DNA from 3 places in the Nonomuraea sp. NPDC050790 genome. Region 1 is predicted to be linked to each of the others. Evidence: riboswitches for the same ligand, from Rfam matches in the RefSeq annotation. Region 1 holds a riboswitch; each other region holds the start of a gene.

Evidence for each region. A riboswitch is a leader RNA that binds a small molecule or an ion and turns the genes downstream of it on or off. The one in region 1 is predicted to bind cyclic di-AMP.
Region 2: it holds a riboswitch for cyclic di-AMP, as region 1 does, so the genes downstream of both, ACIBEJ_RS30060 (CHAP domain-containing protein) here and ACIBEJ_RS36145 (coiled-coil domain-containing protein) in region 1, are expected to answer to the same signal.
Region 3: it holds a riboswitch for cyclic di-AMP, as region 1 does, so the genes downstream of both, ACIBEJ_RS45645 (hypothetical protein) here and ACIBEJ_RS36145 (coiled-coil domain-containing protein) in region 1, are expected to answer to the same signal.

Annotation. Positions count from the first base shown of each region.
Region 1 is NZ_JBITGF010000007.1:633,939-641,331, reverse strand. It holds gene ACIBEJ_RS36175 (LLM class flavin-dependent oxidoreductase) at 55-927, shown strand; gene ACIBEJ_RS36170 (TrpB-like pyridoxal phosphate-dependent enzyme) at 946-2,250, shown strand; gene ACIBEJ_RS36165 (dihydrolipoyl dehydrogenase family protein) at 2,282-3,559, shown strand; gene ACIBEJ_RS36160 (50S ribosomal protein bL37) at 3,563-3,640, opposite strand; gene ACIBEJ_RS36155 (DeoR/GlpR family DNA-binding transcription regulator) at 3,775-4,554, shown strand; gene galT (galactose-1-phosphate uridylyltransferase) at 4,551-5,612, shown strand; cyclic di-AMP (ydaO/yuaA leader) riboswitch at 5,679-5,816, shown strand; gene ACIBEJ_RS36145 (coiled-coil domain-containing protein) at 5,823-6,776, shown strand; gene ACIBEJ_RS36140 (hypothetical protein) at 6,842-7,393, shown strand, end outside.
Region 2 is NZ_JBITGF010000006.1:136,951-144,343, forward strand. It holds gene ACIBEJ_RS30040 (dynamin family protein) at 1-795, opposite strand, end outside; gene ACIBEJ_RS30045 (nucleotide exchange factor GrpE) at 792-1,331, opposite strand; gene ACIBEJ_RS30050 (dynamin family protein) at 1,325-2,956, opposite strand; gene ACIBEJ_RS30055 (endonuclease/exonuclease/phosphatase family protein) at 3,026-3,952, opposite strand; cyclic di-AMP (ydaO/yuaA leader) riboswitch at 4,111-4,258, shown strand; gene ACIBEJ_RS30060 (CHAP domain-containing protein) at 4,313-5,044, shown strand; gene kdpF (K(+)-transporting ATPase subunit F) at 5,428-5,517, shown strand; gene kdpA (potassium-transporting ATPase subunit KdpA) at 5,517-7,163, shown strand; gene kdpB (potassium-transporting ATPase subunit KdpB) at 7,160-7,393, shown strand, end outside.
Region 3 is NZ_JBITGF010000013.1:47,722-55,114, reverse strand. It holds gene ACIBEJ_RS45665 (lysophospholipid acyltransferase family protein) at 1-222, shown strand, start outside; gene ACIBEJ_RS45660 (class I SAM-dependent methyltransferase family protein) at 219-1,007, shown strand; gene ACIBEJ_RS45655 (aldo/keto reductase) at 992-1,846, shown strand; gene ACIBEJ_RS45650 (DUF5302 domain-containing protein) at 1,918-2,118, shown strand; cyclic di-AMP (ydaO/yuaA leader) riboswitch at 2,284-2,422, shown strand; gene ACIBEJ_RS45645 (hypothetical protein) at 2,608-3,411, shown strand; gene ACIBEJ_RS45640 (alpha/beta fold hydrolase) at 3,452-4,300, shown strand; gene ACIBEJ_RS45635 (DUF4032 domain-containing protein) at 4,345-5,547, opposite strand; gene ACIBEJ_RS45630 (DUF885 domain-containing protein) at 5,571-7,136, shown strand; gene ACIBEJ_RS45625 (class II aldolase/adducin family protein) at 7,369-7,393, opposite strand, start outside.

The sequences.
Region 1 (7,393 bases):
GCCACGGTGAACCCGATCGCGGACGGCCGCATGAGTAGTCCCATACTCAGAGTCATGACGGACTTCGGGTACTTCCTGGTGCCGAACAGCGGTGACCCCCTGATCGAGTACGCCCAGCTCGCCGACCGCCTCGGCCTCGACCTGATCGGCGTGCAGGACCACCCCTACCAGCGCCGCTACGTCGACACCTGGACCCTGCTCAGCGTCATCGCCGCCAAGACGGAGCGGATCACGGTCTTCCCCGACGTGGCGAACCTGCCGTTGCGCCATCCCGCGGTGCTGGCCAAGTCCGCCGCCAGCCTCGACCTGCTGAGCGGGGGCCGGGTGGAGCTCGGGCTGGGGGCCGGCGGGTTCTGGGACGCGATCGAGGCGTACGGCGGGCCGCGCCGTACCCCCAAGGAGGCGCTCGGCGCGCTGGAGGAGGCGATCGCGGTGATCAGGGCGGTGTGGAGCGGCGAGCGCAACCAGCGCTTCGAGGGTGAGCACTACCACCTGCGCGGCGCGCAGACCGGCCCTGTGCCCGCGCACGACATCGGCATCTGGGTCGGCGCGGTCGGGCCGAAGGCGCTCGCGCTGACCGGACGGCTGGCCGACGGCTGGGTGCCGTCGTCGAGCTGGGCGACGCCGCAGCGGCTGCCCGAGCTGAGCGCGCGCATCGACGAGGCGGCGCGGGCGGCCGGACGCGAGCCCTCCGACATCAGGCGGGTGTACAACGCCGGGGGCACGATCACCGACGGCGCGGCGGAGGGCTTCCTGCGCGGCCCGGCCGACCAGTGGGTGGAGGAGCTGACGGACCTGGCGGTCGGCTACGGCATCGACGCCTTCGTCTTCTGGGCGGAGGGCGACCAGCGCGAGCAACTGACCCGCTTCGCCGAGCAGGTGGCGCCCGCGGTCCGCGAGCAGGTGGCACTGGAACGCCAGACCTGACCGCCGCAGACTGGGGTGATGACTCCCAGCCACTGGTACAACATCGTCCCCGACCTCACCACGCCCCCTCCCCCGCCGCTGCACCCGGGCACGGGTCAGCCGGTCGGTCCCGATGATCTGGCGCCGTTGTTCCCGATGGAGCTGATCGGCCAGGAGGTCAGCGGGGAGCGGTTCCTCGCGATCCCGCAGGAGGTCCTCGACGTCTACCGGCTGTGGCGGCCCACACCGCTGATCCGGGCGCATCGGCTGGAGAAGTCGCTGGGCACGCCCGCGCGCATCTACTACAAGTACGAGGGCGTCTCCCCGGCCGGCTCGCACAAGCCCAACACCGCCGTCCCGCAGGCGTTCTACAACAAGCGCGAGGGCGTGCGCAGGCTCACGACCGAGACGGGGGCCGGGCAGTGGGGCTCGGCGCTGGCGTTCGCGTGCGCGCAGTTCGGGCTGGAGTGCGAGATCTGGATGGTGCGCGCCTCCTACGACCAGAAGCCCTACCGCCGCTCTCTCATGCGGGTGTACGGCGCCGCCGTCCACGCCAGCCCGTCTCCGGTGACGAGCGCGGGCAGCAAGATCCTGGCCGAGCACCCGGATTCCACCGGCAGCCTGGGCATCGCGATCAGCGAGGCCGTCGAGGTGGCGGGGGCGGCCGACGACACCCGGTACGCGCTGGGCTCGGTGCTCAACCACGTGCTGCTGCACCAGACGGTCATCGGCGAGGAGGCGCTCAAGCAGCTGCCGGAGATGCCGGACGTGGTCATCGGGTGCACCGGCGGCGGCTCCAACTTCGCCGGGCTGGCCTTCCCGTTCATGCGCGAGAGCCCGGGTACGGTCTTCCGCGCGGTGGAGCCGGAGGCGTGCCCGTCGTTCACCCGCGGCCGCTACGCCTACGACTTCGGCGACACGGCCGGGTTCACGCCGCTGCTGAAGATGCACACGCTCGGCCACGACTTCGTGCCGGACCCGATCCACGCCGGCGGGCTGCGCTACCACGGCATGTCGCCGCTGCTGTCGCACATGTACGAGCTGGGCATGTTCGAGGCGGTCACCCGGTCGCAGAGCGAGTGTTTCGAGGCCGGGGTGCGCTTCGCGCGTACGGAGGGGATCGTGCCGGCGCCCGAGCCGACGCACGCGCTGGCCGAGACGATCGCCGAGGCGCTGCGGTGCAAGGAGAGCGGCGAGGAGAAGGTGCTGCTGACCGCGCTGTGCGGACACGGCCACTTCGACCTCGGTGCCTACGACCGCTACCTGGCCGGCGAGCTGGAGGACTTCGCGCTGCCCCAGGAGCGGATCGAGCAGTCGCTGGCAAATTTGCCGCATTCCGGGTGAAGTCCGGCTCGCGGCTGGTTATGTACAGGGCATGGACGTCGATGTGATCGTGATGGGGATGGGGCCGGGCGGCGAGGACGTGGCCGGCCGGCTGGCGGAGGCGGGGCTGCGCGTGGCCGCCGTCGAGTCGAGCCTGGTGGGCGGTGAGTGCCCGTACTGGGGCTGCATCCCCTCGAAGATCATGATTCACGAGGCGGAGTCCTCGCGTGACTGGCAGGCGCTGGTGCGCCGGGTGCGCGAGGCCACCGACGACTGGGACGACAAGGTGGCCGCCGACCGGTTCACCGGCAAGGGCGGCCACCTGGTCAGGGGGCACGGGCGGATCACGGGTCCCGGCGAGGTGACCGTCGGCGACCAGGTGCTGCGGGCCGCGCGCGGCATCGTGATCGCGACCGGCTCGCAGCCCTCGGTGCCGCCGATCGAGGGGCTGGCGGACACGCCGTACTGGACGAACCACCAGGCGATCGAGAACGCCGAGCTGCCCGAGTCGATCATCGTGCTCGGGGGCGGCGCGATCGGGGTGGAGCTGGCCCAGATGTTCAGGACGTTCGGCGCGGCGGTGACCGTGGTCGAGGCGGCCGACCGGCTGATCGCCCTGGAGGAGCCGGAGGCGAGCGCGGTGCTGGAGAAGGTCTTCACCGATCAGGGCATCGACGTGCGTACCTCGGCCAAGGTGGCGCGCGTCGACCATGACGGCGGGCTCTTCGACGTCGCCGGGGCGCGGGCGCAGCGGCTGCTGGTGGCGACGGGCCGCAGGGTGGATCTGAAGGCGCTGGGCGTCGGCGCGATCGGCCTCGACGAGAGCGCCAGGGCGATCCCCGTGGACGCGCGGATGCGCGCGGCCGAGGGCGTCTGGGCGATCGGCGACGCGGTCGGCAAGGGCGCGTTCACGCACATGTCGATGTACCACGCGAACATCGTGGTCAAGGAGATCCTCGGCGAAGCGGTCCACGAGGCCGAGTACCACGCCGTGCCCCGGGTGACCTTCACCGACCCCGAGATCGGCTCGGTGGGCCTGACCGAGGCGCAGGCCCGCGACCAGGGCCTGGACGTGCGCACCGCCGTCGGCGACCTGGGCACCCGCGGCTACATCGCCCAGGCGGAGGGGCTGGTCAAGCTGGTGGCCGCCGACGGCGTCCTGGTCGGGGCGACGGTCGCGGCCCCGCCCGGCGGCGAGGTGCTGGGGCTGCTCACGCTGGCCGTCCACGCGCGCGTGCCGCTCACCAGGCTGGACGAGATGATCTACGCCTACCCGACGTTCCACCGGGCGGTTTCGGCCGCCGTGAAGGAGCTCACCGCGGCCGGGTGACCGTCAGCGCGCTGCGGGGCGCTTGCCGTGGTTGGCCTTCTTCTTCTTGCGTGCTCTGGACTTGCGGGCGCGCCTTGCCATCCGTCGTCCTCCCTTGAGCGGGGTCTTTGAGCGGTACGGCATGCGTATCCCAGACCAGGGCCCCCGGCAAGCGTCCTCACATTCTTCAACATGTTCATGTCATAATCTGTTTGAACTTGTTGGAAGGAGGGCGCGTGCTCGCGCAGCAGCGGCAGCAGACGATCCTCGAACGGGTCCGGGCCAGCGGCGGCGTCCGCGTGGCCGACCTCGTGCGCGAGCTCGGCGTCTCCGACATGACGGTCAGGCGCGACCTCGAGTCGCTGGCCGAGCGCGGCCTGCTGGAGAAGGTGCACGGCGGCGCGACCGCGCTCGGACCCGGATCCACCGAGGAGCCGGGCTTCACCGCCAAGTCCGCCCGCCAGCAGCAGGAGAAGGAGGCGATCGCGCGCCGCGCGGCCGCACTGGTCGGGCCGGGCACCGCGGTCGCCCTGTCGGCGGGCACCACCACGTGGGCGCTGGCCCATCACCTGGTCTCGGTCGCCGACCTCACCGTCATCACGAACTCGGTCCCGGTGGCGGACGTCTTCCACCGCGCCCCGCGCGCCGACCGCACGGTCGTGCTGACCGGCGGCGTGCGCACGCCCTCCGACGCGCTGGTCGGCCCCGTCGCGGTCGCCGCCATCCGCCGGCTGCACGTGGACACGCTGTTCCTGGGCGTGCACGGCATGAGCGTGCGGGCCGGCTTCACCACGCCGAACCTGCTGGAGTCGGAGACCGACAGGGAGCTGGTGGCCGCCGCGCACCGCCTCGTCGTGCCCGCCGACCACACCAAGTGGAACACCGTCGGCATCAGCACGATCGCCGACCTGAACGAGGCCGACGTTGTCATCACCGACCAGGGGCTGCCCGCCGAGGCGCGGGCCGAGCTGGCGGAGCGCGTCGGAGAACTGATCATCGCGGAGGGCACGCAGTGAAGCGCACCATCACCCACCTGGCCGACGGGCGAGAGCTGATCTACTTCGACCGGCGCGACGACGCCGACAGGAGCGCGGTGGACCGGCGGCCGCTCGACCCCCGGCCGGTCGCCTCCGAGCTGCGCTACGACCCGCTGACCGAGGAGTGGATCGCGATCGCGGGGCACCGGCAGACGCGGACGTTCATGCCGCCTGCCGACGAGTGCCCGTTGTGCCCGTCGACCGGCACGCGGGCCTCGGAGATCCCGGCACACGACTATGACGTGGTGGTGTTCGAGAACAGGTTCCCCTCTTTCAGCGGAAATTTTGGGACTTATCGGGACGTGGGGGGCTTGAGTGAGGTGCGGCCGGGTGCGGGGCGGTGTGAGGTGGTGTGCTTTACCTCGGACCACTCCTCCTCGTTCTCCCGGCTGAGCGACGCGCAGGTCGAGCTGGTCATGGAGGCGTGGGCGGACCGCACCGCCGAGCTGTCCGCGATCGAGGGCGTCGAGCAGGTCTTCGTGTTCGAGAACCGGGGCGAGGAGATCGGGATCACGCTGACCCACCCGCACGGGCAGATCTACGCCTATCCGTACGTGACGCCGCGGACCAGGCAGCAGCTCGCGGCGGCGCAACGGCGGCCGGGGCTGTTCGCGGACGTGCTGGCCGCCGAGCGGGCCGGGGAGCGGGTCGTGGCCGCCAACGACCTGTGGACCGCCTTCGTGCCGGCCGCGGCGCGCTGGCCGTACGAGGTGCATCTCTACCCGCACCGGCAGGTGCCGGACCTCGCGGCGCTGACCTCGGCCGAGCGGGCGGCGTTCGCGCCGCTCTACACCTCGGTGCTGCGGGCGCTGGACGGGATCTTCGGGGTGGCCATGCCGTACATCTCGGCGTGGCATCAGGCGCCGGTGCGGCACCTTCGTGAGCTGGGACATCTCCACCTGGAGCTGTTCTCGATCAGGCGCGCGCCCGGCAAGCTCAAGTACCTGGCGGGTTCGGAGTCGGCGATGGGGGCCTTCATCAACGACGTGCTGCCCGAGGAGGCCGCGCGGCTCCTTCGATCACAGGTAGATCACTAATTGGTTTCCACTTGAAGTCGCGTTACCAGGGATTTACTACTAATATCCCTCACGCACCGGTTGTCACAGCCGTTGCCGCCTAATCCCGGGCGTGTTGCCCGGGAGCCGGGGACCCACCCTCACCTGGGGTGAATCCACTTCGGTGGTAGGGCATCTCCCAGCCCGAACCCGTCAGCTAACCCGGCCGGCAGATGGAGAGGAATGCCCCACGTGGCGGTTGCGTCCCCCGCGACTTTGGCCATCGGTCTGATCACCGCCGCAGCTGTGGCGCTCACCCCGGCGACCGCGCAGGCCGCGCCCAAGCCGAGCGAGAAGCAGTTGCGGGCCGAGCTGAAGAAGCTCAACACCAAGGTCGACACGCTCATCGAGAGTTACAACGGCAAGCGCGTGGCCCTCGCCAAGGCGAAGGACGCCGAGAAGGCCGCCCAGGACCGCCTGGCCGCCGCCGAGCAGGCGCTGGTGGACGCCGAGCGGCGGGTGGCCGAGATCGCCCAGCTCCGCTACCAGGGCACCGGCACCTCACTGCCCCCCTTCCTGTACACGCCGGACGCGCCGGGCGCGGCCGTACTGGAGCAGCTCACCGACGAGGAGCAGGCGGTCATCGCGGGCGTCGCCGCCGCCCGCGACCAGAAGAAGAAGGCCGCCGACGAGGCCGCCTCGCTCACCACCCAGATCGCCGGGCAGGCCGAGACCGTCGCCAAGGAACGCGTGGCCGCCGAGGGCGTCATCAAGGACATCAAGGACAAGCTCCAGGACCTCATGCCGTACGGCACCGGCAAGCGCAACAACGGCTCCTGGGCCCCCGAGCTGCCCTCCGGCTCCGACAACATCACCTCCCGCATGCGGATCATCCGCGACGAGATCAAGAAGACCTTCAACCTGCCCTTCGAGGTCGGCTGCTACCGCTCGGGCGGCGGCGGCGAGCACCCGCTGGGCCGCGCCTGCGACTTCATGATGAGCACCGGCGGCTCCATGCCCACGGCCGCCAACCAGGCCCTCGGCGACCAGATCGCGGCCTGGGCGATCAAGAACAAGGACCGCTTCGGCGTGAAGTACGTGATCTGGAAGCAGCGCATCAACATGGGCTCGGGCTGGCGGGCGATGAGCGACCGCGGCAGCGTCACCGAGAACCATTTCGACCACCCCCACATCTCCATGCACTGAGTGCGCCCACCGCACCGCCCCAGTAGGGTGGCGCGTCGGACGTGATCACCGGGCAAGGAGGCAACGTGGCGCTGCAGCCACCGCCGGGGCTGGCCATGCTGCTCAACCTCGTGGTCTCCTGGCCGCTAGCCGACGAGGACCGCCTGTACGAGGCAGGGACCCGGTGGATCGCCTTCGCGATGACGGCGGCGCGCGTCTCCTCCACCGCGGCCGCGCACGCCGCCAGGACCACGGCCGGGAACGACGGCGAAGGGGTCAGGGCGTTCGACGGCGAGTGGCGCGACACCTCGGATCGCTCCGGAGACGCGGTCACCGCCGCGCTACTCATCGGCGGCGCGCTGCGACTGTCCGCGTTGATCGTGCTCGCCATGAAGGTGGCGCTGATCGTCCTGATCATACGGCTGGCGCTGCACGTCTCACGGCTGGTCGCGCTCTCCGGTCCCACGGGCGGCGCCTCGCTGGCCGCCGTGGGTCCCGCCGTCGGCGGCGCCAGGACGACCGCGCGCGAGATCATCCAGCGGATGACCGACCTGCTGGAACGCAGCGCGCTGCGCCTGTTCGGACGCGCGTCGGCGCTGCTGCGCAAGCCGCCGCCCAAGACGGGCTCCGGGGCGATC
Region 2 (7,393 bases), on a different contig from region 1:
CCGGCGCTCCAGCTCGGGCAGGCCGGACTCCCGGAGCAGCTCCTCGCTGCCCCGCCGCAGCGCCCGCAGCTTGCGGTGGGCGGAGACGGGCAGCACCACGAGGTCCTCCGGCGGCAGCCCGGTCGCCGCCGCGATCTTCCTGCGGGCCGCCGCGACCTCGCCGCCCGGGTCGAAGACCGTCTCCGCCTTCGTGACCGCGGTGACCACGACCGGGCAGGCGGCGAACGCCTTCTTCACGTGCGCCAGCTCGTTGGTGCTCAGCGTCTCCTCGGTGCTGGCGACGTAGAGGATCGCGTCCGCCTGCGACAGGGAGGCGTAGGTGGCGTCGGTGTGGGCGTTGTTGACGCCGCCGATGCCCGGGGTGTCGACCAGGACCAGCCCGTCGCGCAGCAGGTCCGCGGGCGCCTCGATGGTGATCATGTGCCCGACGTTCACCCGGTCGGCGATGTGCCGGTCGAGCTGGTCGAGCGGGATCTCGCGGGTCCTGCCCGAGGGCTCGTGGGCGAAGGCGGCCTCTCGCTCGCCCCAGCGCAGGACCGTCACGACGCAGGTGGTCACGGCGGAGTTCACCGGCAGCAGGCGCTCGCGGCCGAGCATGGCGTTGATCAGGCTGGACTTGCCCCGGCTGTACTCGCCCATCACGACGACCTGGTATGTCCCGGCCTCGGCCCGCTGGACGCTCTGGTCGAGCTTGGCGCGCAGCGCCTCGGTGAGCTCCAGCCCCGGGGCGGCGACCAGGCGCTCGTGCAGGGCGAGCACGTCGGCGCGGAGCCTGCCCAGCTCCTCGTGGCTCATCGCGCCCGCTCCTCGACGTAGGCCAGCACCTGCTGCGGGCGCAGGACCCGCCCGCGCCACTGGTATCCGGGGCGGACGGTCTCGGCGATCGTGCCCGGCAGGTCGGGCTCGTCCGTGGTGCGCACGCCCACGACCTGGTGCCGCTCCGGGTCCAGCTCGCCGCGGTCGTCCACCGGCTCCACCTCGCCCTCGCGCAGCATCAGCGTGAGCTGGTCCGCGACCCAGCCGACGAGCTTCGCGGGCGTCTCCGGGGCGGCGGCGAGGTCGCGCTCGCGCAGCTCGTCCAGGCGTTCGGCGAGGTCTACCAGGGCGCCGACCAGCTTCGGGTTCGGTTCGTGCGGGTCCTTCGCCTGGCGGTCCAGCTCGCGCTGCCGGTGTTCGAGGGTCTCGACCTCGGTCAGCGCGTGCTCCAGCAGGGCGGCGGTGCCGAGTCCCGCGGGATCCCGGCGGCGGCCGGTGAGGGCGGCCAGCCGTACCAGGAGGTGCTCGGCGAGCCGGCGCGGCCGGAACAGCGGCTCGAACAGCCTGCTCAGCAGGTCCCCGGGTCGAGCAGGCGCTGGGCGAGCTGGAGTCGGTCCATGATCCGCTCGTAGCTGCGCACCATCGTGTGGGCCGTCTGCCTGTCGACCCTGCCGGTGAGGGGGTCGTTCATCCGGGTGTTCCATTGGTGCGCTCGCTCCTTCGCTCGTCGCATCATCCGGCTGACCGGCTCGTCGTCCTCGAAGCCGAGCCGGGCCGCGCATGAGGTGCCCTTCTCGCCGGTGACCTGCAGGAGTTGCTCGGCCTCCGCCGGCCGCAGGCTGGTCGCGCCCTGGTAGTGGGCGGCGAGCGCGGTCAGCTCGGCGAAGCCGTGCTCGGAACGCCGGAAACGCTCCACCCGCCTGGCCACCTCGTCGGCGGCCGCCTTGGCGGCGCTGTCCGGAGGCAGGCCCTCGCGGCCGCTCGCCAGCGCCGCCCGCACCGAGATCATGGCCTGGTCCAGCTTGATCAGACCGGCCCGGTTGCCGAAGTGCCCGCTGATCAGCCGGCGCAGCCCGCCCACGCCGCTCTCCTCGACCAGGTGCTCGGCGAGCGCGCCGGGGTCGAGGCCGTCGCGCAGCGCCGCGCACGCCAGATGCACGCCCCACGCGCCGAGCAGCTCGACAAGCTCTCTCCGGTACGCCGGCCGTAGCGGACCGGCGGCGTCCTGGAACTCGCGCAGGTCGCTCAGCTCGTCGGCCAGCTCGGCGGGGGAGACCGAGGCCAGCTCGCGCAGCCAGGCCAGATGGCGTTCCTCCAGCGCCTGCGCCCCGGCGGCGACCTTGGCCGCGACCGGGACGACCAGGTAGAACAGGCGGCTCAGGTCGGTGGACCCCCGGTAGACGTCGATGACCTGCTCGGCGCCGTCACGCAGCGGATGGAAGGCCAGCGGGTCGCCGAACGCCGGCGGCCAGCTCTGGTCGCACCTGCTGAGCACGCCGAACGCCTTGAACGGCGTCAGCATGCCGGCTCGGTCGCCGAGGAAGGCGGAGACCGCGGCGACGTCGGGGCCGCTGACGTCCCGGCTGAACAGGTAGAGGACGGCGTCGGCCTGGTCGAGCTCGTCGATGCTCTCCTGGTGGAGCGTCTGGGGGTCGCGGCCCAGCAGCTCCAGCACGGCGGGGTCCTTGACGCCCATCGTGGCCAGGGTGTTGGCGGAGTCCTGGCCGTAGACGCTGCCCAGGCCGGGGGTGTCGACGAGGTGGAAGTCGCGCAGGAACGGGTTGGGCAGGCCGTACTCGACCTTGCGCACGCGCCCGAGGTCGGCGAGGTGGGCCTCGTCGCGGACGGTCCAGCGCGCGAACTGCGCCGGGGCGACCCGGCGCGCGGGGCCGTCGCGGAAGTGCACGGTCAGCGTCGGCCGGGCGGCGTGGACCAGCTCGTTCACGTTGAACGTCAGCTCCTCGCGGCCGGTCACCGCCACGTCCGCGCCGAGCAGCGCGTTGACCAGCGTGGACTTGCCACGCTTGATCTGGCCCGCCACGGCCAGCCGCATGGGCTCGGCGAGCCGGGCCGCGGCGGCGCGCAGGGCGCCGGCCAGCGGGGCGAGTTCGGGGGTCTCGTCGGCCTGGGCCGCGCACTCGCGCAGCATCGTGTCCGCTCGCGCGAGCGCGGGGACGAGCAGATGTTCGGGGGGCATCATCAGGCGCATGTTTAGCGACCGAGCGTGACTCCGTCCACCTCTTGTGTGAAAGGACACGCGAAACCCGCTTTACGGCTGTCCGATACTGAGGTCCGCGAAGACGGCCCGGTGGTCCGTCCCCGGCACGTCGGAGATCTCCACCCGCCGCACCCCGATGGAACGGTCGACGAGGATGTGGTCGATCGTGATGAGCGGCGGGATCGCGCGACCGTGCGGCCACGTCGGGACCAGTCCCTTGCCCACCTGCGCGGCGGCGTCCACGTAGCCGCGGCCGAGCAGGTCGCGGAAGGCGCGGTGGTCCAGGCTGGCGTTGAAGTCGCCGGCGAGGATCCGCCCCGGCGCGGCGGGCGGCAGCGCCGCCATTGCAACGTTCCACTCCGCGTAGAGACGGGGCAACGGCGGGTTCGGGTGCACCGCCACGACCTCCACCGGCCCGGACGGCAGCGCGAGCCTGGCCGCCGGCATGTTGTGCCCGACCGGGGTGAACAGCCCCTCGACCTTGGTCAGCGGGTGGCGCGCGTAGATGCCGCTGCCGGACGGCCCGTCCGCCTCCTCCAGCACGCTGTACGGCAGAAGCCGCCCCAGCCCAGCCGCCTCCAGCGCGGCCACCTGCCGGGGCCGGAGCTCCAGCGCGGTGAACACGTCCACGTCGAACCGCTTGACCAGGTCGATGACCGCCGTGACGTCGGCCCGCCCGAACAGGTTCACGGTCAGCACCCGCAGCGCGGTCCCACCGGCGGGAGCCGGATCGGGAACGACCCTGGGCACGATCACGGCGACCATCGCGGCGGCCGAGACCAGCGCCACCAGAGCGGCGGCACGGTTGCGGAAGAACAGGATCGCCGCGGCGAGCACCGCCAGCACCGCGCCGAGCGGCGTCAGCGTCAGCAACTGGGTGACCGGCCAGCCGATCTCCAGTCCGGTGACACGAGCCAGAGCCCAGGCCGCCAGGAGTACCGCCACCACCCACGACCCCAGGCGTCGCTTCGTCTTCACCAGCCCCGCCCGTCACAGCTTCGAGATTGCCTGAACTTTAAACCGTCCGGAGCCCGAAAGTGTAGTCCCTTGAAGCGTCCTTATCCGGACATTCTTTACCATTACACAATTGCGGTAAGGGGTTGACCGCAACTAGGGTCCTCCTTTATCGGTCGATGACCGACCGACCGCCGAGTCTCCTGGCCGTGCACGCCGGGGGAGCCGGGGACCCACTCGTGTTTCCCGGGGTGAATCCGCTGCTCGCAGCGGTAGGGCACTCCTTCGCCCGAACCCGTCAGCTAACCCGGTAGGCGGCAGAGGAGATCAAGGAGCACGCGTGCGAAACCGCGTTGTCGCCATGCCCGGAAACGGCCGGCGCCCATGAACGCCGACCTCGAGAACGGGATCCAGAAACTGATCGAGGTGCTCGACGCCGAGATCGGCTACACAGAGAAAGGCTCCGGATACACCAAGTTCGGAGAGTGGTACCAGAAGAACGTCGACGGCAGCTACGACTTCTCGAACGCGGCGTGGTGCGACATGTTCCTCGCCTGGGGCGCGGACAAGGCCGGCCTCACCGAGGTGTACGGGCAGTTCGCCTACACCCCCGACCACGCCGCCTGGTTCCGCGACCAGGGGGCGTGGGGGACCAGGCCGGAACCCGGCGCGCTGGTCTTCTACGACTGGTCGGGCGGGAAGAGCCTCGACGGCATCGACCACATCGGCATCGTCACGAAGGTGGACGGCGCCCGCATCACCACCATCGAGGGCAACGTCGACGCCCGCTTCGCCAAGCGGAAGGAGCGCGACCAGAGCAAGGTCGTCGGCTACGGCTACCCCGCCAAGACCGAGGCCGCCGCCGCGTCACGCCAAAACCCCGACACCCCCAACCCGGACACAACCCCTCAATCCCCCGGCCCAGAACAGCCGTCCGACCAGGCTCCTGGGCACCTGGGGCCGAACCTCGCGGCGTCGTCGTCCTCGGCCAAGTTCCTCGCCGCCCCGGCCGCCGAACCGGGCGCGGAGGCGGCGATGGCCGCTCCGCTCCTGCTCGCGGCCCTGGCCATAGCCCTGGTCGCCGGTATGAAGCGGCGCACCCGGCCCGCGTCCTGAGCCGGCGCGCGCCCCTGATCGAGGGACGGGGGCGCGCGCCCGGGGCCGTGGGAAGCGGCCAGCGGGCGTCGTGGCGGCGAGCACCACGTCCGGCGTGAGGAGCGCCGGACGATCGGGCGGTGCTGGGGGCGGCGGGGGGTGGGGGCGGTGGCCTGCCGTAACGGATGGTCTCGGGCGCGCCGCGTCGGGAGGGCGTCAAAAGGTGATGGGCGCGCGTATGGAAGCCGTCAAGAACGGCAAAAGCCCCCAAATCACCCGCTTTGCTTACGGAAGCAAGCAACTTTCCGGAGCTGAGGAGTGGGGATGGCCGACGTCATCTTCGTCGTCCTGACGATCGCGTTGTTCGTGATCCTCGGGCTAGTGGTGAAGGCGGTGGAGCGCCTGTGAGCGCGATCAATGCCACCGGCCTGGTCGTGGCCGTCGGTCTGGTGATCTTCATGGTCGCGGCCCTGCTTTTCCCGGAGCGGTTCTAGTGGGCTGGATCTTCATCGCCTCCCTCGTCCTCGCGCTCGTCCTCACGCACAAGCCGCTGGGCGACTACATGCACCGCGTGTACACGAGCGCCAGGCACAACGTCGTGGAGCGCCTCATCTACCGCCTGCTCGGCGTCCAGGCCGACGCCGAGCAGCGCTGGGCCGTCTACGCGCGCGGCGTCCTGGCCTTCTCGGTCGTCTCCCTCCTCTTCCTGTACGGCCTGCAGCGCCTCCAGGACAAGCTCTTCCTGAGCCTGGGCTTCGCCCCCGTCCCCGACCACGTCGCCTGGAACACCGCCGTCAGCTTCGTCACCAACACGAACTGGCAGGCGTACTCCGGCGAGTCGACGATGGGCCACCTGGTCCAGATGTCCGGCCTGGCCGTGCAGAACTTCGTCTCGGCCGCGGTCGGCATGGCCGTCGCGATCACGCTGGTACGCGGCTTCGCCCGCAGGGGCACCGACACCCTCGGCAACTTCTGGGTGGACCTGGTGCGCGGCACCGTCCGCATCCTGCTGCCGATCGCCTTCGTCGGCGCGCTGATCCTGGTGGCGGGCGGCCTGGTGCAGAACTTCGCCGGACCGCACGAGATCGCCGGCCTGACCGGCCCCACGAACATGACCGGCGGCCCCGTGGCCAGCCAGGAGGTCATCAAGGAGCTCGGCACCAACGGCGGCGGGTTCTACAACACCAACTCGGCGCACCCGTTCGAGAACGCCACCTCCTGGACCAACTGGTTCGAGATCTTCCTCATCCTGCTGATTCCGTTCGCGCTCCCGCGCACCTTCGGCAAGATGGTCGGCCAGGTCCGCCAGGGCTACGCGATCGTCGCCGTCATGGGCGTCATCGCGCTGGTCAGCATCACGCTGACCAACGTCTTCGAACTGGCCGGCAACGCCACCGTCCCCCAGGCGATCGGCGCGGCGCTGGAGGGCAAGGACGTCAGGTTCGGCGTGGCCAACTCCGCCACGTTCGGCGCGGCCACCACGCTGACCAGCACCGGCGCCGTGAACTCCTTCCACGACTCCTACACGCCGTTCGGCGGCATGATGCTGCTGTTCAACATGATGCTCGGCGAGGTCGCCCCCGGCGGCGTCGGCGCCGGCCTCTACGGCATGCTCATCCTCGCCGTGATCACCGTCTTCGTGGCGGGCCTCATGGTGGGCCGCACGCCCGAGTACCTCGGCAAGAAGATCGGCGCCCGCGAGATGAAGCTGGCCTCGATGTACTTCCTGGTCACCCCGATTTTGGTCCTGACCGGCACCGCGCTGGCCATGGGCAACGAGGCGGGCCTGGCGGCGATGCTGAACGGCGGGCCGCACGGCTTCTCCGAGATCCTCTACGCCTTCACCAGCGCCTCGAACAACAACGGCTCGGCCTTCGGCGGCGTCACCGTCAACACCCCGTGGTACGACGTGGCGCTCGGCCTGTGCATGCTGCTGGGCCGCTTCCTGCCGATCATCTTCGTGCTCGCCCTGGCCGGTTCGCTGGCCCGGCAGACCCCGGTCCCGGACACCGCGGGCACGTTGCCGACGCACCGCCCGCAGTTCGTCGGCATGGTCGTCGGCGTGACGATCATCCTCGTCGCCCTGACCTTCCTCCCGGCGCTCGCGCTGGGGCCGCTCGCAGAAGGACTCCTGTCATGACGACCCAGACGGTCGAGACCCCCAAGAGCACCGGCCGGGTCGGTGGCGGCCTGCTCGATCCCCGGCAGATGGTGCGGTCGCTGCCGGACGCGGTCAGAAAGCTGAACCCGGCCACGCTGTGGCGCAACCCGGTGATGCTGATCGTGGAGATCGGCGCGGTGTTCACCACGGTCCTGGCGGTCGTGCGGCCCTCGTTCTTCGCCTGGGCGACCGTGGTGTGGCTCTGGCTG
Region 3 (7,393 bases), on a different contig from region 1:
GGCCGCGTCGGCGACTTCCACCGCGGGGCGGCGCGGCTGGCCGAGGCGGCCGGTGTCCCGATCGTCCCGGTCCTGCTGGAGGGGACGGGCCGGGTCCTGCCGGTGCACGGCCGCCTGAGCCGCGCCCCCGTGACCGTCCGTTTCCTGCCGCCCGTCCCCGACCTGGAGACGGCGCACCACCTCCTGCGCTCCCAACAACTCCCGAAGGGTGAAATTTCATGAAGTGGGCACTCATGCGGCTCCTGATGCGCACCGCCGGCCGTACCAGCCGCGGCATCCGCATCGGCTACCGCCACGGCTTCGACAGCGGCACCATGCTCGACTACGTCTACGTCAACAAGGCCCACGGCTGGCCCCTCGACCGGATCTACCTGAACTCGATCGGCTGGCGGGCCATCCGCGCCCGCCGCGACCTGCTCAAGGAGGTCATCAGGGACGAGGTCTCGGCGCGGGCGGGCCGCGCGCTCATCCTCGACGTGGCCGCGGGACCCGGCCGCTACCTCCAGGACGTCGCCAGGGAGCAGCCCGAGGTCGAGGTCGTCTGCCGCGACCTGGCCGAGGCCGGCCTGCGGCTGGGCAGGGAACTGGCGGGGGAGCGCGGCCTCTCGAACGTCCGCTACGAGCGGGGCGACGCCTTCGACCCGGAGCCCCTGGACCGGCCGGCCGACATCATCGTGGTCAGCGGGCTGTACGAGCTGATCCTGGACGACGAGACGATCAGGAAGTCGCTGGCCAGGCTCCGCGACCTGCTCGCGCCCGACGGCGTGCTGATCTTCACCACGCAGACCCGCCACCCGCAACTGGAGTTCATCGCCAACGTGCTGCCCAACCGCGACGGGCGGCTGTGGGTGATGAAGTGCCGCCCCGCCGAGCGCCTGCACGCCTGGGCCGTCGAGGCCGGCTACGCCGACGTCGTCAGCAGGAGGGAGAAGATCGGCCTGTTCACGGTCACGACGGCGACTCAGGCGCCGGAATGTATGACCATGGACGCATGCAGACACGACTGATCGGTCAGATGAGTGTCAGTGCCATCGGGCTCGGCGCCATGCCGATGTCGGTGGAGGGCCACATGCCCGACGAGGAGCAGTCGATCAGGACCGTCCACGCGGCCCTGGACGCCGGGATCACGCTGATCGACACGGCCGACGCCTACACGCCGACCGAGGCCGAGGTCGGCCACAACGAGCGCATCGTCGCCAAGGCGCTGGCGAGCTGGGGCGGCGACGCGGACGCGGTGCTCGTGGCCACCAAGGGCGGGCACACCCGGCCACGCGGGCGCTGGGCCGTGGACGGCCGGCCCGAGTACCTCAAACAGGCCTGCGACCGCTCGCTCAAGGCGCTGGGCGTCGAGGCGATCGGGCTCTACCAGCATCACCGGCCCGATCCCGCGGTGCCGTACGAGGAGTCGATCGGCGCGCTCGCGGACCTGCTGGCGGCCGGGAAGATCAGGATGGCCGGGATCTCCAACGCGAACCCGGCCCAGATCAGGCAGGCCAACGAGATCCTCGGCGGGCGGCTGGTGAGCGTGCAGAACCAGTACTCGCCGAGCTTCCGCAGCAGCGAGCCCGAGGTGGACGTCTGCGAGGAACTGGGCGTGGCCTTCCTGCCGTGGGAGCCGCTCGGCGGCATGAACCACGTGGGCCGCCTGGGCAGCCGCCACGCCGCCTTCGGGCAGGTCGCGGCCGAGCGCGGGGTCTCCCCGCAGCGTGTCTGCCTGGCCTGGGAGCTGGCCAGGAGCCCGGTGATGATCCCGATCCCGGGTTCGAGCCGCCCGGCGACGATCCTCGACTCCCTGGCCGCGGCCGACCTCGAACTCACCGAGGAGGAGCTGGCCCGCCTGGGCTGAGCGGTGCCCGGTTTCGCGTCAGGTCGGCCGTCGTGCGAAGCTGTTGTGGTCCCCAACACCAGGAGGTCCTCATGGCGGAATCACCGGAGCCGGAAGTCAGCGAAACTCCCGAGGACGAGATGAAGCGCAAGTTCCGGGAGGCCCTGGAGCGTAAGCGCAACCAGCACACCGACTCGGGTGCGGGTGGCAGGGGCACGGATCAGTCGAAGATCCACGGCGCGCACGGCCCTGCTGCCAGCAAGCGTTCGTTCCGGCGCAAGAGCGGCGGCTGAGCCGACGTTCCGAGGGGGTACGGCATTGCCGTACCCCCCTTTTTCTTGACCTTCTTAGGTAGATCTTCGCCCGTTTCATGGCGATTGTTTTGCTTTTGACGTGTTTGGCACTTACAGTCCATAGCTATACCAGCCCGGCGACCTGGCCCTTCAGCAGGAAGAGGCCTCCGGCTGGCGCCGAATCCCGTACCCGCGGGAACCGGGGAACCAATGTTCCTTTGGGGTGAATCCGACGTCCGCGTCGGTAGGGCATCTCCACGCCCGAACCCGTCAGCTAACCCGGTAGGCGAGATGGAGAGGACTGATCTTTTCATGCACCACCGCGATGAGCCCCCATTCCGCGTAGTTTCACCCGCCGCCTACTGAGCGGCCCCCTTCCCCAAGCTCCACTTCGCGCCAGCGCGTAGCGTCCGTTCGGCTTTGTGCCCGGCTACGCCGCTTTGACGAGCGCGTTTTCCCCTGTCCCCGCACAAAGGACTTCTCTTCTTCATGTCTTCCCGCTTTGGCATGCGTTCTTTCACCATGCTCGCCTCCGCCGCCGTCATCGGCGCGGTCACCCTCGGCACCGGCGCAACCGCACACGCGGACGACTTCTCCGAAAAGAAGCCCCTGCTCAAGGGCTCCACCACCGCTTCGTACTACTGGGACGACGCCTCCGGTCGCAACGGCGACACCGGCCTTCCCGCCTCCGGCAAGCCCATGCAGAAGGGCCTGGCCGCCAGCCCGAGCTGGCCCCTGCTCACCGAGGGCTACGTCATCTACAAGGGCAAGAAGGAGCCGTTCTTCGTCGGTGACCGCGGCCCGGGCGTACCGTCGAACCGCGGCATCATGCTCGACCTCGACGCCAAGACCTTCGCCTCGCTGACCGGCGGCAAGTTCAACTCCAGCTCGCTGACCGTCGACGGCGTCGGCGGCCAGGGCCACATCAAGATCGACTACGTCATCACCAAGTGGGGCCCGGGCGTGGGCAAGAAGAACCACCCCGTCGCCTTCTCCACCGGCGCCTGGTCCCGCAAGGACGCCAACCCGGCCAAGCCCCCGGTCGTGACCGCGGAGAAGAAGATCGAGAAGAAGGAAGAGGACAAGCCCGCCGCGCCCGCGCAGGTCGCGGAGAAGGCGCCGGAGAAGGCTCGCGAGGAGAAGGCGCCGCAGGCCGAGCTGGCCGCGGCGGTCACCAACCGCGAGACCGAGTCCAACGGCGTGGGCGGCCTCGCCCTCGTCAGCGGCCTGGCCTTCCTGGGCGGCGGCCTGTTCCTGGCCCGCGGCCGCATCCGCAAGGCGTTCGAGCGCTGACCTCTTTACTCATGAGGAACAGAATGTGATTCTGTTCCTCATGAGCGAACGCGCGGCCGTCAACGGCATCGAGATCGTCTACGACAGCTTCGGCTCGCCGGACGCACGGCCGCTGCTGCTCATCATGGGGCTCGGCGCCCAGCTCATCCACTGGGACGAGGAGTTCTGCGAGCTCCTCGCCGAGCAGGGCCACCACGTCGTCAGGTTCGACAACCGCGACGCCGGTGAGTCCACACACCTGCACGAGGCGGGCGTTCCGGAATTCGGGTCGCCCGCTTCGCCGTACCTGCTGGCGGACATGGCGCGGGACGCGGCCGGGCTGCTCGACGCGCTCGGCTGGCCCGCGGCGCACGTCGTCGGCGCGTCGATGGGCGGGATGATCGCCCAGCAGCTCGCGCTCGACCACCCGGCGCGGGTGCGGACGCTGACCTCGATCATGTCCACGCCGGGTCCGCAGGTCGCGCCGCCCACGCCCGAGGCGAGCGCGACGCTGATGTCGCCGCCGCCCGCCGACCGCGCGGCGGCGATCGAGCTGGCCCAGCGGACGTGGGCGATCATCGGCTCGCCCGGATACGAGCTGGACACCGAGCGGGTCGCGCGGCTGGCCGGGCTCGCCTACGACCGGGCGAACGACCCCGCCGGGACGGCTCGGCAATTGGCCGCGATCCTGGTCTCCGGAGACCGGACCGAAAGGCTGGGTCGGCTGGCCGTACCCACGCTTGTCCTGCACGGAGAGGACGACGTGCTCATTCCGGTCGCCGCGGGACGGGCGACCGCTTCGGCAATTCCCGCCGCAAGACTGGTCACGTTCCCCGGAATGGGGCACGATCTGCCCAAGCCACTCTGGTCGCGGATCGTGGAAGAGATCACGAAACACACGGCGGAGTGACCCGCGTCGCGCGGCCGTTCCCCCACGGCGGCCGCGCGGCGCACTCACTCCTCGTCCGGCAAAAGCGCCTTCTCATCCGGTTTGTGGACCAGCACCTCGTCGATGTACGACTTCACCGCCGCGCCCAGCCCCACGTCGCCGCCGGCCGCCTCCGACAGGTACCACCGGTGGTCGAGCACCTCGTGGAAGACCTGCGCGGTGTCGAGCTTGCGCCGCAGCTCGGCCGGGATCGCGTCGATCGTCGGCTGGAACGCCTCGGCCAGCCACCGGTGCGCCACGATCGCCTCGTCCTCGTGCCGCAGGCCCTTGGCGACGCGGAAGCCGTCCAGGTCGTTGAGGAGCCTGCGGGCCTGGTTCTCCTCCACGTCCAGGCCGGTCAGGCGGAGCAGGCGGCGCTGGTGGTGTCCGGCGTCGACGACCTTGGGCCGCACGATCAGCCGCCCGGTGCCGACCTTGCGGCGCACCATCATCTCGGCCACGTCGAACCCGAGCAGGTTGAGCCGCCGGATGCGCTGCTCGACCTTGTGCCAGTCGACCTCCTCGATGATCTCGTCCTGGGTGATCTCGCTCCACAGCCGGTGGTAGCGGGTGACGATGTCCTCGGCCGTCTCCATCGGATCGACCGACGGGTGCAGCAGGCCGCCGGCCTCCAGGTCGAGCATCTCGCCGAAGATGTTCACGTGCGCGGCCTCGATGTCGGCCAGCCGCTGCCCCTCGCTGATCATCGGGTGCATCTCGCCGGTCTCGGCGTCCACCAGGTACGCGGCGAACGCGCCCGCGTCCCGGCGGAAGAGCGTGTTGGACAGCGAGCAGTCGCCCCAGTAGAAGCCGTTGAGGTGCAGGCGCACCAGCAGGACGGCCAGCGCGTCGAGCAGCCTGGTCAGCGTGTCGGGGCGCAACGTCCCCGACATCACCGCCCGGTAGGGCAGCGAGAACTGCAGGTGCCGGGTGATCAGCGCGGCGTCCAGTCCCTCGTCGCGGCCCGTGACGTAGGCGACCGGCTCCACCGAGGGGGCATCCAGCCTGGCCAGGTCCCAGAGGAGCTGGTACTCGCGCTTGGCGTACCGCTCGCTGATCTCCTTGATCGCGTAGACCTTGCCGGACAGGCGGGCGAAGCGGACCACGTGCCGGGAGATGCCGCGGGGCAGGTCGACCAGATGGTGCTGCGGCCACTCGGCGAGGGGGGTCTCCCACGGCAGCCGGATCAGGTCGGGGTCACCCAGCGCGCCGGTGATCTGTAGGGGCATTTCATCAGGATATGGTGCGATCCGTGGACGAGTTTCTCTCCTGGTACTTCGACAACCACCCCATCCTCGCCAGCTATCTCGGCGCCGACGGCCACGACCACACGCTCGGCGACTTCTCCGCCGCCGCGCTGATCGCCGTCGAGGACGAAGAGCGCCGCTGGATCACCCGCCTGTCCGAGCTGGAGACCCCCACCCTCGACGACGCGATCGACCGCGACCTCGTCCTGTCCCAGCTGCGCGGCTCCGTCGCCATGGCGCAGTGGCCGGCATGGCGGCGCGACCCCGCCTTCTACGTCTCGCTCGTGTTCACCTCCATGAACACGCCGTTCCAGCAGAAGCTCAAGCCCGAGCACGAGCTGGTCGCCGCCGCCGTGTCCCGGCTGGCCGAGGTCCCCGGCGTCCTGGCCGCCTGCCGCGCCAACCTCGACCCCACGATCGCCGCGCCGCTGCTCATCCGGCGCGGACTCGGCCAGGCCCGCACCGGCCGCCGCTTCCTCACCGCCACGCTGCCGTCGCTGGTCGACGACCCCGACCTGCGCGCCAAGCTCGCCGCCGCCGCCGAACCCGCCGCCGCCGCGTTCGACGAGCTCGTGACCTTCCTCGACGGCTTCGAGTGCGGCGGCACCTGGCGCATGGGCGAGCAGCTCTACACCGTCCTGCTGCGCGAGCGCGAGCTCCTCGGGTACGGCGCCGCCGAACTCCACACCAAGGGCGAACAGGAGTGGGCCGCGCTCGACACCCGCATGCGCGAGGTCGCCCGGCGCGTGAACGGCACGGACGACTGGCGCGCCGCCATGGAGTCCCTGATGGACGACCACCCGCCCACCCTGGAGGCCATGCGCGCCGAGTACGAGGCCGAGACCGAGCGCGCCCGCGCCTTCGTCCGCGAGCGCGACCTCGTCACCTTCCCCGACGGCGAGGAGTGCAGGGTGCTGCCCTCCGCCGAGTACACGCGCCCCATCCTCGCCGTCGCCCACTACCTCGCCCCGCCGCCCCTCAGCAGCTCCCGCACCGGCATCTTCTACGTGCCCTACACCCCCGACGACTTCACCGACGAGCAGGTACGGCAGCGCCTGCGCACCAACTCCCGCGCCCAGATGCCGTCCATCGCCGTCCACGAGGCGTATCCCGGGCACCACTGGCACCTGTCGCACATCGCCGAGAGCCGCCGGACGGTCAGGAAGGTGTTCCGCACGCCGTACTTCACCGAGGGGTGGGCCCTCTACGTCGAGAAGATGCTGCTGGAGCAGGGCTACTTCGACACGCCCGCCACCGAGCTGGCCCACCTGGACTGCCGGATCTTCCGCGCGGCCCGCATCGTCGTGGACACGGCGCTGCACTGCGGGGACATGACGATCGAGCAGGCCGAGACGTTCATGGCCACCAAGGCCTCGCTCTCGCCGGGGACGGCGCAGGGGGAGGTCAACCGGTACTGCGCGTGGCCCACGCAGGCGCCTTCCTACCTGACGGGGGCGATCGAGATCGACCGGATCCGGGAGTCCTACACCGGCACCCTCAAGTCGTTCCACGACCGCCTGGCCGGTTCCGGCGGCCTCCCCTTGGGCCTGGCCGAAAAAGCCCTCACCTGAGGTTTCCGCGATCCCCGAGCCCTCCGATCCCCGAGCCCTCCGATGCCCGGGGATCCAACCCCGCCCACGAGCCCCAGCCTTCTAGTCCCAACCCTCGCGGGAACGCGCTCAAACCCCGCCCGTTGGCCTCGCATTCGACCATCGCTCAGGATTCCCGTTCTAGCGGACCCCCACGGCCTTGGGCTTGTTGTATGGTCCGGCGAACCAGGCTCCGGGCTTGCCGGTGCTTCCCTCAAGCCCCGGTGGCGGGGGTGCGG